DNA from 2 places in the Burkholderia sp. JKS000303 genome. Region 1 is predicted to be linked to the other one. Evidence: riboswitches for the same ligand, from Rfam matches in the RefSeq annotation. Region 1 holds a riboswitch; the other holds the start of a gene.
The links. A riboswitch is a leader RNA that binds a small molecule or an ion and turns the genes downstream of it on or off. The one in region 1 is predicted to bind thiamine pyrophosphate.
Positions count from the first base shown of each region.

Region 1 (7,475 bases):
GACGTCGCGATGATGATCCGCTATACGCTCGATCCGGCCGAAGTCGAATGGACGGCCGTGCGCGCGCAGGGTGCCGGCGGGCAGAACGTCAACAAGGTGTCGAGCGCGATTCACCTGCGGTTCGACATCCGTGCGTCGTCGCTGCCGCCCGTCATCAAGGAGCGGCTGCTCGCGCTGTCCGACCAGCGCATCACGCGCGACGGCATCGTCGTGATCAAGTCGCAGGAGTACCGTACCCAGGAAAAAAACCGCGACGCGGCGCTCGCGCGGCTCGATGCGCTGATCGGCAGCGTCGCGTTCACGCCGCGGGCCCGGGTCGCGACGCGGCCGACGCGCGCATCGAAGGAACGGCGGCTCGAACACAAGTCGCGCCGCAGCGCGGTGAAGTCGGGAAGAGGGAAGATCGTCGACTGACGAAAGCGCGGTCGATGCGGCACGCGGCAGAGCGTGCCGCGCCCCGTTACCGCATCACGGTTCCCGCGCTGTCGAGCACGAAATCGACGCAGAACACGACGAGGCGGTTCTGCGCGCGAATCGCGACCGCCGCCGTGTAGCAGTCGCGGCCTTCCGTCAGCGAGAAGTGCGGGCCCATCAGCGCGACGCGCCCCGGCGCGGCGATCGCGCGCTGGAAGTACGGGCGCCGCGACCAGTTGCTGTGGGTTTCCGGAAACAGTGGCGAAAGGCGGGCAGCACTCGGTTGGCCGTCCTCGGGGCGCGCGCCGATCGACGGCAGGAACTGCTCGCCGATCTCGTCCGTGACGAACACGCGGCGCGCGGCCGGCACGGCGAATACGCGCTGCGCGGCATCGTTCAGGTTGCCGCTCGCCGCGAATGTGGCCGCACCGGCAAGCACGAGCCGCTCGATCGCGTCGAAGCCCGGTTGTTCGGCGACGACCGGCGTATGCCGGTGAGCGATGAAGCGTTGCCACGCGGCGTCGAGCATCGCGGGCACCGCGGCGCTCGCGTGCGCGATCGACGCATCGGGCTGGCCGAACTGGAAGCCCTGGACGAAATCAATGTCGGCCTCCATCAGCGCCTGCAGCGCATCGTCGCTTTCGACACCTTCGGCGAGCACCATCGCGCCGGCCTGATGGAGCATCGACACGAGGTGATGCATGATGCGGCGATCGTCGGCCGACCACGTCGCGCGCTCGACGAGCGAACGGTCGAGCTTGACGATATCGGGCCGTGCGCGCCACACGCGGTCGAAATTCGAGAATCCGGTGCCGAAATCGTCGATCGCGATCAGGAAGTCGCGATGCTGGATCATGTCGATCGTGCGCGCGAGCGCGGCTTCGTCGCGTGCCGGCTGTTCGACGACCTCCAGCACGATGCGGTTCGGCGGCAGCGCGAAATGCCGGCACAGCGCCTCGACGAATTCGCGCTGCACGAGGCCCGAATCGAGCACGCGCGGCGTCACGTTCAGGAACAGCCAGCCGTCGCCGATGCCTTGCGACACGAAATTGGCCGTATGCAGGCAGCGGGCGAGCCGGTCGAGCAGCAGCGCGTCGGCGTCGGCGCGGGTCCTGTCGAACAGCGCGATCGGCGAGAGCAGCGTGCCGTCCGTATCCACGACGCGCAGCAGCGCTTCGTAACCGACCACGCGCTTGTGCGTGATCGACAGCACGGGTTGAAACACGCTGCGCAGCGTCGTGTTGCGATAGGTGGCGAGCCAGCCGCTCGGGGTTGGCTTGAGGCGTTCGAGCAGGGAATTGAGCGAGAGGTCGCGAAGGGGCTTCATGTCAACGGTGCCCGGCGAACGGGGGGGCGGTATCGTGCCGCCACGCTGAAGCAGTCGCACGCGCAGGTGGACGCGAAAGAACGTGGTGCATCGTAACCGCCTTCTGCGGATGAGTATTCCGAGTGTAACGGGAACGAGGCGGCTCGCGTATCAGGGTAACTCCAGACGCAAACGCTAAACAGGCGCCGTGCCGGCGCCATTGCGCGAGATCAACCGAGTCGAACGAAGCGGGCGCCGGAACGCCGGATGGCCGCGCGACCGTGCGCGGCCATCGGCCGGATCGCGCCGGTCGCGGGAAACCCGACGAGCAACAGCGGGGGCGCCGTCGCGCGGCTCAGGCCGCCTTGCCGCCGCGCGTGCGCACGCCGGGAATCCGCTTGATCACGCCGGTCGCGAGCGCGGTGCCGACCAGCACGATCGCGCAGCCTTCGATCATCACGACCGACACGCGCTCGCCGAGGAACAGCGCGCCCCACAGCAGGCCGAACACGGGAATCACGAACGTGACGGTAATCGCGCGGGACGGCCCGATATGCGAGATCAGGAAGAAGTAGATGAAATACGCGATACCCGTGCATGCGATGCCGAGCGCGAGCACGGCGCCCCAGGCGTGCGCGCTGACCGTCGCGGCCGGCCAGGTCGCGATCGCGAACGGCAGCAGCAGCACGGTCGAGCCGATCATGCTGCCGGTCGCGTTGACGAGCGGATCGACGCCGGTGAGCTTGCGCTTCGTGTAGTTGGCCGCGATCCCGTACAGCAGTGTCGCACCCAGCGCGGCGGCGGCCGCGAGCGCGGTGGCGCTGGCGCCGGTGCTGCCGTGCGCGTTCGCGATCTGGTTCCACACGAGCGTGAGCACGCCGGCAAAGCCGATCACGAGGCCGAGCGTGCGCGGCAGCGACAGTGTGTCCTTCAGCCACACATACGCGACGAGCGCGCCCCACAGCGGGGCCGTCGCGTTGATCACCGACGTCACGCCGGCCGACAGCGTCAGTTCGGCATAGGCGAACAGGCAGAACGGCGCACCCGAATTCAGTACGCCGACGACGAACAATGGCACCGCGTGCTGGCGCAGCCGGGCGGCGAGTTCGGCCGGCTTGAAGCGGGTCAGCGCGAGGCCGATCAGGAGCAGCGCGCCGATGCCGACCCGCAGTGCCATCAGCGGGGCGACGCCGAATTCAGCGACGCCGATCCGGATGAACAGGAACGACGCGCCCCACAGGGCGGCGAGGATGGTGAGCAGAAAGGCGTTCTTGGGCGACATCGATCGTGAAGGGCGACGGGACGGGATGCGATGAATCTTACACCGCGTTACCGCACCGTCGTTTCACGACGGAATGAAACGGCAAGAAACCGGAAGTGCTCGCCGCGGGCCGCGCAGGCGAGCCGGGCGCGCTCAGTGATGGTGCCAGCCGCCGTGTCCGCCGAACCCGAAGTTCAGCGACATTGCCGGGCCCCAATAGCCGCCCCATGCCGGTGCATAGGCAGGTGCGGGATAGTAGTACGCGGGGCCGGGGTCCACATACGCGGGCGCCGGCTGGACGGGCGCCGCTGCGTAATAGCCGGGCGGATAGTAGCCATACGGGTAGTAGCAGCCGGCGAGTGTCGCGCACGCGAGCGCCGCGGCGACGAAGGTCCTGGTCATGATCTCTCTCCGGCGGGGCCGGCAATCGGCAGATGCTTAAGCTTAGGCCGCGCGGCGATGACACGGGGCGCAAAACGGTAACGGATCATTTCCGCACGCGCCGGCGATGGCCGCCGGGCAAGCACGGCGCCCCATGCGAAAACGGCGCTTCCGCACTGCGGAAACGCCGTCTGCCGAAAAAGCGCCGCGTGTCGCGCGGCGACGGGGCGCGATACCGGGCCGGTTACTTGCCGATCTGGTTACCGATGATGCCGCCGGCCGCCGCACCGCCCAGCGTCGACAGCGCACTGCCGCCGATCGCCGCGCCGGCCACGCCGCCGACGCCCGCGCCGACAGCCGTATCGCGCTGACGTCGTGACATCGAATCGCAGGCCGACAGGCTGGCCACCGTCGCGACGAGCAGAGCGCATACCCCAAAACGCCGAATCGTATTCATGATCGTTGTCCTTGTGGTAGTGAACGGAGGGCGCGCGACCGGCTGGCGGCCGCGCATGAACCCAATCTACCCGCCGTCTCCGGACGTCGCTGTAAGGACTTGTTAAGCCTCCGGCGGTTTCGTAATCATTTGTTTCGCCTGGGGCGGCAGGCACGCGGCATGCGGCGCCGGGGCGCAAAAAAGCCCGCTCGAAAGCGGGCTTCGTGCGGCGCGATGCGGTCCGTGCGGACCGCCGCGAACGCTTACTGACGGTGATAGATCTCGGAGCCGGTCTTCACGAACTCGACCGCCTTGACTTCCATCCCCTTCTTCAGCGCTTCGGTTTCCGACACGCCTTGCTGCGCGGCGAACTCGCGCACGTCCTGCGTGATCTTCATTGAGCAGAAGTGCGGGCCGCACATCGAGCAGAAGTGGGCGACCTTCGCCGAATCCTTCGGCAGCGTCTCGTCGTGGAATTCGCGAGCCTTGTCCGGGTCGAGACCGATGTTGAACTGGTCTTCCCAGCGGAACTCGAAACGCGCCTTCGACAGCGCGTTGTCGCGTACCTGCGCGCCCGGGTGGCCCTTGGCGAGGTCGGCGGCGTGCGCGGCGAGCTTGTACGTGATGATCCCTTCCTTCACGTCGTCCTTGTTCGGCAGCCCGAGGTGTTCCTTCGGCGTCACGTAGCAGAGCATCGCGGTGCCGAACCAGCCGATCATCGCGGCGCCGATGCCCGACGTGATGTGGTCGTAGCCCGGTGCGATGTCGGTGGTCAGCGGCCCGAGCGTGTAGAACGGCGCTTCCTTGCACCAGTCGAGCTGGAGATCCATGTTCTCCTTGATCAGCTGCATCGGCACGTGGCCGGGGCCTTCGATCATCACCTGCACGTCGTGCTTCCATGCGATCTGCGTGAGTTCGCCGAGCGTCTTCAGCTCACCGAGCTGCGCTTCGTCGTTCGCGTCGTAGATCGAGCCGGGGCGCAGGCCGTCGCCGAGCGAGAAGCTCACATCGTACGCCTTCATGATCTCGCAGATGTCTTCGAAGTGTTCGTACAGGAAGCTTTCCTTGTGATGCGCGAGGCACCACTTCGCCATGATCGAGCCGCCGCGCGACACGATGCCCGTCATCCGGTTCGCGGTGAGCGGCACGTATTGCAGGCGCACGCCCGCGTGGATCGTGAAGTAGTCGACGCCTTGCTCGGCCTGCTCGATCAGCGTGTCGCGGAAGATTTCCCAGGTGAGGTCCTCGGCCTTGCCGTTGACCTTTTCCAGCGCCTGGTAGATCGGCACCGTGCCGATCGGCACCGGGCTGTTGCGGATGATCCACTCGCGCGTTTCATGGATGTGCTTGCCGGTCGACAGGTCCATCACCGTGTCGCCGCCCCAGCGGATCGCCCACGTCATCTTGTCGACTTCCTCGCCGATCGACGACGTGACGGCCGAGTTGCCGATGTTCGCGTTGATCTTCACGAGGAAGTTGCGGCCGATGATCATCGGCTCGGATTCCGGGTGGTTGATGTTCGCGGGGATGATCGCGCGGCCGCACGCCACTTCCGAGCGCACGAATTCCGGCGTGATCTCGGCCAGCGCGTTCGCACCGTAGGCCGCGGCGCCGAACGCCTGGCCCGGATGCTGGCGGCCCATCATCGCGGCGAGCTTCGCACCGTTCGGGCCGCTCGACTTCAGGCTCTCGAGGTATTCGGCGCGGCGCTGGTTCTCGCGGATCGCGATGTATTCCATTTCCGGCGTGATGATGCCTTGGCGCGCATAGTGCATCTGCGTGACGTTCTTGCCGGCTTGCGCGCGGCGCGGGTTGCGATGCAGGCCCGGGAAACGCAGGTCGGCGGTGGCCGAATCGGCGGCACGTTCGAGGCCGTACTGGCTCGACAGGCCGTCGAGCGTTTCGGTGTCGCCGCGTGCTTCGATCCAGCCCTGGCGCAGCGCGGGCAGGCCCGCGCGGATGTCGATCTTCGCGTCCGGATCGGTGTAGGGGCCCGACGTGTCGTACACGTAGATCGGCGGATTCTTTTCGCCGCCGAAGCCGGTCGGTGTGTCGGCCTGCGTGATTTCGCGCATCGGCACGCGGATGTCGGGCTGCGAGCCGGTTACATAAACCTTGCGCGAGTTGGGCAGCGGCGCGACGGCAGCGGCGTCGACGTGGGCGTCGGCAGACAGAAACTTCGGATTGGCGTTCATGCAATCTCCTGTGTGAGCGCCGGACAGGCGCGTCGGCGCTTGCCCGGAGCCCTTGACGAATGTGGGGCTCGAGCTAAGCAGGAGACGAGGTTTGGTGAGGCGGCGGATTTCGTCAGAAGGATGGCGGCGAAATCCGTACGCTTCCCTGCGCTGGCATTATCCAGATCAGGTTCAAAGGGTATTTCTCACCCGCAATGCCGGTTGTTTGACCGAGCGCATTGCAGGACCCCCGCGTTAGCAGCGCACACGATACACCGGCTTGGCGGCGGTTTCAACCGGGACAGGATCGGCTGCCCCGGTGCGGCCGCAGCATGGCGGGCAGTACGATGGCCCGTCGAAATGGCAGCGTGTGTCGCCGCCGCATGGCCCCACGGCTTGGCCGGCAGCGGCGAAGCGGTGCAGCATGACGCGCTTTCGCGCAATCTCAAAAAAATTTTCGCAGCGGCTGTCATTTCCCGCGACGTCGTCCGTCTATTCGGCTCCTTAAACCCATGTTTTGGAGAGATGTCATGAAAAAAGTACTGATTGCCGCTTGCGTCGCCGCCTTCGCCACGATCGCCACGGGCGCGTATGCGCAGAACGACGCGATGTCGCAGCCGGGTTCGTCGATGTCGAAGGACGCGATGGGCCACGACGCCATGGCCAAGGATGCGATGGGCCACGATGCCATGAAGAAGAACGGCATGAAGAAGCATGCGATGAAAAAAGACGCGATGTCGCACGACGAGATGGGCAAGTCGTCGGGCGACAAGATGGCGCCGTCGAACTGACGGAGGCGGACGCGGTGCGGCCGGCGCGTGCGTCGCACGACGGCCGCCCGCCCGCATCGCGTCCCGTCCCGCCGACACATTCTGGGAGTCTTCATCATGCAAACCGTTCCCGCTACCGGCCGCGCAGCCGCCACGCCGCCCGCGCGCCCGATTCATCCGCTGTGGGTACGCGCGAGCCACTGGCTCAACGCGCTCGCGGCGATCCTGATGGTGCTGTCCGGCTGGCGCATCTACGACGCGTCGCCGATCTATCCGCCGTTCGTGTTTCCGCATGGGCTCACGCTGGGCGGCTGGCTCGGCGGCGCGCTGCAATGGCATTTCGCGGCAATGTGGCTGCTGGTCGGCAACGGGCTGTTCTACCTCGCGATGTCGATCGCGACGGGGCGCCTCGCGCGCAAGATGCTGCCCGTCACGCCGGCATCGATCTGGCGCGACATCCGTGCCGCGCTGGGCGGGCGGCTGTCGCACGACGACCTGAGCGTCTACAACGCGGTGCAGCGTGCCGCCTACCTGACCGCGATCGTCGATCTCGTCGTGCTGGTGCTGTCGGGGCTCACGATCTGGAAATCCGTGCAATTCCCGCTGCTGCGCGAAGTGTTCGGCGGCTACGACAACGCGCGGGTCGTGCACTTCTGGGCGATGTCGCTGCTCGTCGCATTCGTCGTCGTTCACGTCGCGATGGCGCTGCTGGTGCCGCGCTCGCTGCTCGCGA
Region 1 is NZ_PDBZ01000001.1:299,374-306,848, reverse strand. Features, by position in the region: gene BX604_RS01425 (AAA family ATPase) at 1-13, shown strand, start outside; gene arfB (alternative ribosome rescue aminoacyl-tRNA hydrolase ArfB) at 10-414, shown strand; gene BX604_RS01415 (sensor domain-containing phosphodiesterase) at 461-1,741, opposite strand; gene BX604_RS01410 (DMT family transporter) at 2,076-3,002, opposite strand; gene BX604_RS01405 (hypothetical protein) at 3,135-3,383, opposite strand; gene BX604_RS01400 (glycine zipper 2TM domain-containing protein) at 3,607-3,819, opposite strand; gene thiC (phosphomethylpyrimidine synthase ThiC) at 4,062-5,993, opposite strand; TPP riboswitch at 6,118-6,234, opposite strand; gene BX604_RS01390 (pentapeptide MXKDX repeat protein) at 6,503-6,763, shown strand; gene BX604_RS01385 (cytochrome b/b6 domain-containing protein) at 6,860-7,475, shown strand, end outside.

Region 2 (7,475 bases), 930 kb from region 1:
TCCCGCTCGCGCCGAGGAGCGGCGGCCCGTCGGGCGTCATCGGCCGGCGACCGACCCAGAAGCGCACCGATGCACGATCGGCCGCGTGCGGAAACCAGTCGTCGAGCACCTTCATCAGCGTATCGAGCGCCTGCTGGCGCAGCGCCGCCTGCCGGTTGCCGAGTTCGGCGGTGCCCGCCACGCGCAGCGTCGGGCCGAAGCGCGTGATCGCCGTCTTCAGCGATTCGTCCATCAGCGCCGCGCGGGGCGCCTTTTCGTCGTCGATGACGGCGAGCGTCGCCGAATAGCCCTTCACCGGATACAGCGGCACGTCGATTCCGTACGGCCGCAGCAGGCCGGCGCTGTCGACGCCGAGTGCGACGACGATCGCGTCGGCAGCGAGCGTCGTGTCCCGTGGTGTGCCGGCGCGCTCATCCGTTGCTGCAACCCGCACGCCGCGGACCTTGCCGCCCGCGACTTCGAGTGCGCGAATCTCGGTGCGAAAGCGGAACGTCACGCCGTTCGCTTCGCATAGCGCTCGCAATTCGCGCGTGAAGCGTGCGCAGTCGCCGGCTTCGTCGTCGGGCAGATAGATGCCGCCGACGGGCGCCTGCCGCGCCCAGCGCAGGCCCGGTTCGATCGCCGTGCAGCCGGCCGCGTCGAGTTCGCGAAACGCGATGCCGGCATCGCGCAGCACCTTCAGCGCGGGCTGCGCCATCTCGACGTCGAACGCGCCGCGCAGCAGCTGCAGATAGCCGCGGCTCGCGCCATAGTCGAACGGATGGCGCGCGCGAAACGCATGCAGGCACGCGCGGCTGTAGTACGCGACGCGCTGCATCCGCTGCTTGTTCACGCGGAACCGTTCGAACTCGCACTCGCGCAGCCAGCGCGCGATCCAGCGCCACTGCGCGGCATCGAGCGTCGGCCGGAAAATCAGCGGTGACGCGGGCTTGAACAGGTACTTGAGGATCTTGCCGGGCATCCCGGGCGCGGCCCACGGCGTCACGTAGCCGGGCGCGATCACGCCGGCGTTGCCGAGGCTCGTCGCCTGTGCGACATCGGCCTCGCGTTCGATCACGGTGACGTCGCAGCCTGCTTCGCGCAGATGCCATGCGGTGGCGACGCCGATCACGCCGGCGCCGAGAACGATCACGTGCATGCGGTTTCCGGTGCGAGTGCGTTTACGACGTGACGGCCGGATCGTCGACGAGCGACTTGCCGCGCGTTTCCGGCAGCACGAGCGCGGCGACGATCACGAGCAGGTAGCCGGCGCCCGCGACGAGACCGATCGCCTTCACGAGCGACATCGTCTGCGACAGCGAGCCGACGAGGATCGGGAAGAACGACCCGAGGCCGCGGCCGAGGTTGTAGCAGAAGCCCTGGCCCGAGCCACGGATCGCGCCCGGGTACAGCTCGGACAGGTAAGCGCCGACGCCCGCGAAGATGCCTTGCACGACGATGCCGAGCGGGAAGCCGAGGATCAGCATCGCGGTGTCGGTGATCGGCAGCATCGTATACGCCATGCCGAGCGCGAACGAGCCGACCGCGAACAGGATGAACGACGCGCGGCGGCCGAGCCGGTCGGACAGGATCGCACCGACCACGTAGCCGACGAACGAACCGACGATCAGCACGACGAGATAGCCGCTCGTGTTGAACACGGACAGATGGCGGACGGTTTTCAGGTAGGTGGGCAGCCACGTCGTGATCGCGTAGTAGCCGCCGAGCATGCCGGTGCACAGCACGCTGCCGAACAGCGTCGCGCGCAGGTGGGGCGGCGAGAAAATTTCGAGGAAGTGGCCCGTTATGCGGCCTTCGTCGCGGGCGCGGCGGGTGGCCGTATAGATGTCGGGATCGCTGACGTTGCGGCGGATATAGAGGATCCACAGCGCGGGCACGATGCCGATCCAGAAGCACGCGCGCCACGCGACCTGCTCGGGCAGCAGCGCGAAGAACGCCCAGTAGAGGATCGCGGCCGCGGCCCAGCCGAACGACCAACTGCTCTGCACGGTGCCGACCGCCTTCGCGCGGTGCTCGGGCGAGCGGATCGTCTCGGCCATCATGATCGTCACGACCGACCATTCGCCGCCGAAGCCGAAGCCCTGCAGCGTGCGCGTCGCGAGGAGCTGCCAGAACGAATGCGTGAAGCCGGACAGGCACGTGAACAGCGCGAACGTCGCGATCGTCCACTGCAGCACGCGCACGCGGCCGTAGCGATCGGCGAGGATGCCGGCGACCCAGCCGCCGATCGCCGACGAGATCAGTGAACTCGTCGCGATCATCCCGGCCTCGCTCTTCGTCATTCCCCACGAGGCGATCAGCGTGGGGATCAGGAACGAGTAGATCATGAAGTCGAACGCATCGACCGCATAGCCGCCGAAGCCCGCGTACAGCGTCCTGCGCTCGCGTGTCGACAGTTCGTGAAACCACTGGATTGCCTGCATCTCGTCGTCTCCGTGTCGATTCGTCGCGTGCTGTCCGATGTGCAGCAGTGTGGCGGCTATTTTACGGGCGCGATACAGGATGCCAAAAAGGTCGACGCAGGCTCGGGTGGAGGAGGGCGGTGAGCGACGACGGAAGTGCGTCGCGACGTGGAAGGTGGGGGCTCGACGGGAACGGCGTGTTGCCGCGTCAGAGCGTCAGGCCGCCGTCGACATGTACGACCTGGCCGGTGATCTGCCGCGCCGCGTCCGACAGCAGGAACGCGATCAGCGCGGCGACGTCGTCGGGTTCGGCGATCCGGCCGAGCGGCGTCGCCTGTTCGGCTTGCGCCCAGGCGGCGGCATTGCCCGCGCTCGGGCCGTGGTCCTTGCGCGTGAAGCCCGGTGCGACCGCGTTGACGGTGATGCCGTGCGCGGCGAATTCGGCCGCGGTGGTGCGCACGAGCGATTCGAGCGCGGCCTTCGCGGCGGCGGTCGCCGCGAACGGTGCATCGGCGCGGTAACGGTGTGCGACGAACGAGCTGACCGCGACGATGCGCGGCGCGGCCGACGCCTCGAGCAGCGGCCGCGCGCGGCCCGCGAGCGCGGAGAACGCGCCCGGCATCGCCGCGAAGGCGGACGCGAGCGCGTCCGGCGAGAGATCGGAAAACGCCTGCCGTGCGGCGAACCCGGCATTCGCGACCAGCTGGTCGAGCCCGCCGAAACGCGCGACGGTTGCATCGACGAGCGCCGCCGCGACGCCCGGCTCGGCGAGGTCGCCGGTGAGCGTCACGCATTCGGCGCCCGCCGCGGTGCAGCCGGCGGCGACGTCGGCAAGCCGCGCACGCGCTGCTTGGTCGGCGCCGCGCGCATGCAGCGCGAGCGCGATGCCCGGCGCCGCGAGCCGCCGCGCCAGTGCCGCGCCGATCCCCGACCCCGCGCCGGTGATCAGCGCGATCCGGGCGAGGTGCGCGGCGCGTGCGCTCACGCAGCGACCTTGTCGTCGTCGTTCACGCGTTCGACGTTGATCGTGCCGACGTGGAACGCAGCCAGCGATTCGCGGTGCGCGATGCTGACGATCGCGGCCTGCGGCAACTGTTCGGCGAACAGGTGATAGAGCCGCGCTTCGTTGTCGGCATCGAGCGCGCTCGTGGCTTCGTCGAGGAACAGGAAGTCCGGCTTGTGCAGCAGCACGCGCGCACCGGCCAGACGCTGCTGTTCACCCGGCGACAGCACGCGCGTCCAGTGCCCGCTTTCGTCGAGGCGCTCGGCGTAGTCTTCGAGGCGGCACGCGCGCAGTGCGTCGCGGCATGCATCGTCGGTGAACGCGTCGGGTGCGGACGGATACGTGAGCGCGGCCTTCAGCGTGCCGATCGGCAAGTAGCTGGTTTGCGGCACGAACATCATCCGCGCGCCGACCGGCGCGTCGATCGCGCCGTCGCCGAACGGCCACAGGCCCGCGAGCGCGCGCATGAAGGTGCTCTTGCCGGAACCCGACTTGCCGATCACGAGCCAGCGCGAGCCGGGCTCGATCGTCACGTTGCCGATGTTCGCGAGCGCGTTGCCGTTCGGCAGCGCGAGCTTCAGCGACGACGTCGACAGCTTCGCGGCATCGACGTAGTGCAGGTTGATGCCGCCGTGCTCGGTCGCGGGCGACAGGCTTTCCTTCAGGTGCGACGTGCCCATCACGCGCTTGAATTCCCGCAGACGGTTGACGGTTGCACGCCATTCGACGAGGGTCGAGTAACTGTTGATGAACCACGAGAACGAATCGCTGACGGTGCCGAACGCGGACGAGATCTGCATCAGCACGCCGAACGAGAACGCGCCCGCGAAATAGCGCGGCGCGGCGACGACGAGCGGGAAGATGATCGCGATCTGCCCGTAGAAGCTCAACACGAACGTGAGGCGCTTCGTGTACTTCATCACGCGCCACCAGTTGTCGCGGATGCGCATGAAGAGGCTCTGCGCGTTGCCGGTCTCGGTTTTCTCGCCGTCGTAGAACGCGATCTGCTCGGCGTTCTCGCGCACGCGGATCAGCCCGAAGCGGAAGTCTGCCTCGACGCGCTGCTGCTGGTAGTTGATCGACACGAGCGGATGGCCGACCTTCTGGATGATCAGCGAACCGATCACCGCGTACAGCGCGGCCGCCCACACCATGTAGCCGGGAATCGTGATCGGCGTCGCGCCGAGCGACAGCGTCAGCGCACCCGCGAGCGACCACAGGATCGTGATGAACGACACCAGCGTGACGACCGTCGACAGCAGGTCGAGCGACAGTGCGAGCGTTGTCGTCGCGAACGACTGGAGGTCGTCGGTGATCCGCTGGTCGGGGTTGTCGGCGAGCCGGTCGCGTTCGATCCGGTAGAACGCGCGATCGCCGAGCCACTGGCCGAGGAAGCGGTCGGTGAGCCACTGGCGCCAGCGGAAGCCGAGCATCTGCCGCAGGTAGCGGCCGTACACCGCAAGGATGATGAAGCCGAACGCGAGTGCCGAGAACTGCATCAGCAGGTTCGGGAAGTCGTGGACGTTCTTCGACTGCAGCGCGTTGTAGAACTGCGCGTTCCACTTGTTCAGCTTGACGTTGATCCAGACCACGCAGAGGTTGATCGCGATGATCGTGATCAGCAGGCCCCACGCGATTTTCCATTCGGATGACACCCAGTAGGGCTTGATAAGGCTCCACGCGGATATCGGGCGCTCGTCCTGCGGCGCGTCGGAGGCGGAGCGGACGGGATCGTTCGATTGGGTCATGTGCTTCCTGATGAGTAGCCGGCGCGCGGGCCGGGCGAAGCCGGGCGCGCGCCGCGATACGGCATGCCGGACAAGATGCCGACGGACGGCGGGCGCTCGGATGGTCGCCCGCGCGTCTTAAACGGCACTTAAGGCCGGCGGTGACGCGGCAACCGGCCGCTCGCGCGGCCGGCCTGCAGGCATTGTGCCAGAGCGGCCCGGCACGACGGCGAATTTGCCGCAAGGGGGACAGTTTGCGGCGCTTTCCGCTTTTATGGTCTAATGGCCGACGACGAAACAGGGGTGCTTCGAGCGCGGCCGACGGGTAGTTCCGGGCGATGCGGCGAGGCTGAGAAAGACCCTTCGCACCCGATCCGGGTAATACCGGCGAGGGAAGTTTCTGATCCCGCCGGGTCGCGCTGGCTGCCATCCCACATGGTCAGCGCCCGAGTCCCGCCCGGCCGGCCTTTGCTGCCGGTTTCGTCCTTTTGGGTACGCGCATCGCGCGTTACGGAAGGAATGATGACCGCTCAATCTTCAGTCTTTTTCGCTGTTCCTGTTTCACCGTCGTGTGCGTTGGCACGGGACGGTGCGCGCGCATTGGCGCTCGTCTCGCGCGCCCGCGCGGAGGGCGCACGATGAACACCTCTGCTTCGAACGTTCACGATCGCCGGCCGGATTTCGCCGTGCTCGGCGGCGGCCTGGTCGGTCGCCTGATCGCATGGCGGCTCGCGGGCGACGGGCATCGCGTCGCGCTGTACGAGCGCGGCGGCCCGGATGGCGAGCAGTCGGCCGCGTGGATCGCCGCCGCGATGCTCGCGCCGCTCGCCGAGGCGGCGAGCGCCGAATTGCTGATCACCGAGCTCGGCGCCGCGTCGCTCGCCCGCTGGCCGCAGTGGCTCGCGGAGCTGCCCGAACCCGTGTTCTTCCAGCATCACGGCACGCTCGTCGTCTGGCACCACGCGGATCGCGCGGAGGCGCCGCTGTTCGAGCGGCGCGTGCGTGCGAACGCGCCGGCCGAACTGTTCGACGGCGGCTTCGTCGCGCTGGCGGGCGCGCAGGTGGACGCGGCCGAACCCGCGCTGGCGGGCCGCTTCGCGCGCGGGCTGATGCTGCCGCGCGAAGGGCAGCTCGACAACCGGCAAGCGCTGCGCGCGCTGGCGGCGGGCCTCGCGCAGCGCGGCGTCGAGCTGCACTGGCACGTCGCGATCGACGACGCGAACCGGCCCGACGCGCATTTCACGATCGATTGTCGCGGGCTCGGCGCAAAGCCGGTGCTGCCCGCGCTGCGCGGCATCCGCGGCGAAGTCGCGCGCGTGCGTGCGCCCGGCATCGGGCTCACGCGGCCGGTGCGGCTGCTGCATCCGCGTTATCCGCTGTACATCGCGCCGAAGCAGGACGACCTGTACGTGATCGGCGCGACCGAAGTGGAGGGCGAGGACATGTCGCCCGTCAGCGTGCGCTCCGCGCTCGAACTGCTGAGCGCGGCATTCTCCGTGCACCCGGCGTTCGGCGAGGCACGCATCCTCGAACTGAATGCGCAGTGCCGCCCGACGCTGCCCGATCATCGCCCGGCGGTGATCTGGGACGGCGCGTCGACGCTCGCCGTCAACGGCCTGTACCGGCACGGCTTCATGATCGCGCCGGAAGTCGCGCAGGCGGCCGTCGGCTTCGCGCAAGCCGCGCTGGGCGGCGCGTTCAGCGATGCCGACGCGTTCGCCGCGTGGCGCGATGCGGCGCGCTGGCCGACGCTCCTTCATCACCGCGACGACGTGCGCCAGCCGGCCTGACGCGCATCGCTCACCGAATTCGACCCGAGTCCCATGGATATCCAGATCAACCAACAGACCCTGACGCTGCCCGACGATGCGACGGTGGCCGACGCGCTCGCCGCGTTCGGCGCACGTCCGCCGTACGCGGTCGCGCTGAACGGCAATTTCGTCGCGCGCACGCAGCATGCGGCGCGTGCGCTTGCGGCGGGCGACAAGCTCGACGTGGTGCATCCCGTCGCGGGCGGCTGAGCGCCGCCGGTCCGTCCCCGCTCTTCCAGGAAAACGACATGACGTCCCTCACTTCCGCCGACGCGTTGACGCTGTACGGCGAAACCTTCGCAAGCCGCGTGCTGCTCGGCACGTCGCGCTATCCGTCGCTGCAGTCGCTGTCCGATTCGATTGCCGCGTCGCGGCCCGGGATGGTGACGGTCGCGCTGCGCCGCCAGATGACGGGCGGCACGGCCGAGGCTGGCTTCTTCGATCTGCTCAAGCGCCACGCGGTGCCGCTGCTGCCGAACACGGCCGGCTGCCAGACCGTCGCCGAGGCGGTGACGACCGCGCACATGGCGCG
Region 2 is NZ_PDBZ01000001.1:1,234,064-1,241,538, reverse strand. Features, by position in the region: gene BX604_RS05935 (D-amino acid dehydrogenase) at 1-1,138, opposite strand, end outside; gene BX604_RS05930 (MFS transporter) at 1,161-2,423, opposite strand; gene BX604_RS05925 (SDR family NAD(P)-dependent oxidoreductase) at 2,611-3,387, opposite strand; gene BX604_RS05920 (ABC transporter ATP-binding protein/permease) at 3,384-5,153, opposite strand; TPP riboswitch at 5,422-5,545, shown strand; gene BX604_RS05915 (FAD-dependent oxidoreductase) at 5,771-6,922, shown strand; gene thiS (sulfur carrier protein ThiS) at 6,956-7,153, shown strand; gene BX604_RS05905 (thiazole synthase) at 7,192-7,475, shown strand, end outside.
Region 2: another riboswitch for thiamine pyrophosphate. It lies ahead of BX604_RS05915 (FAD-dependent oxidoreductase); the one in region 1 lies ahead of thiC (phosphomethylpyrimidine synthase ThiC).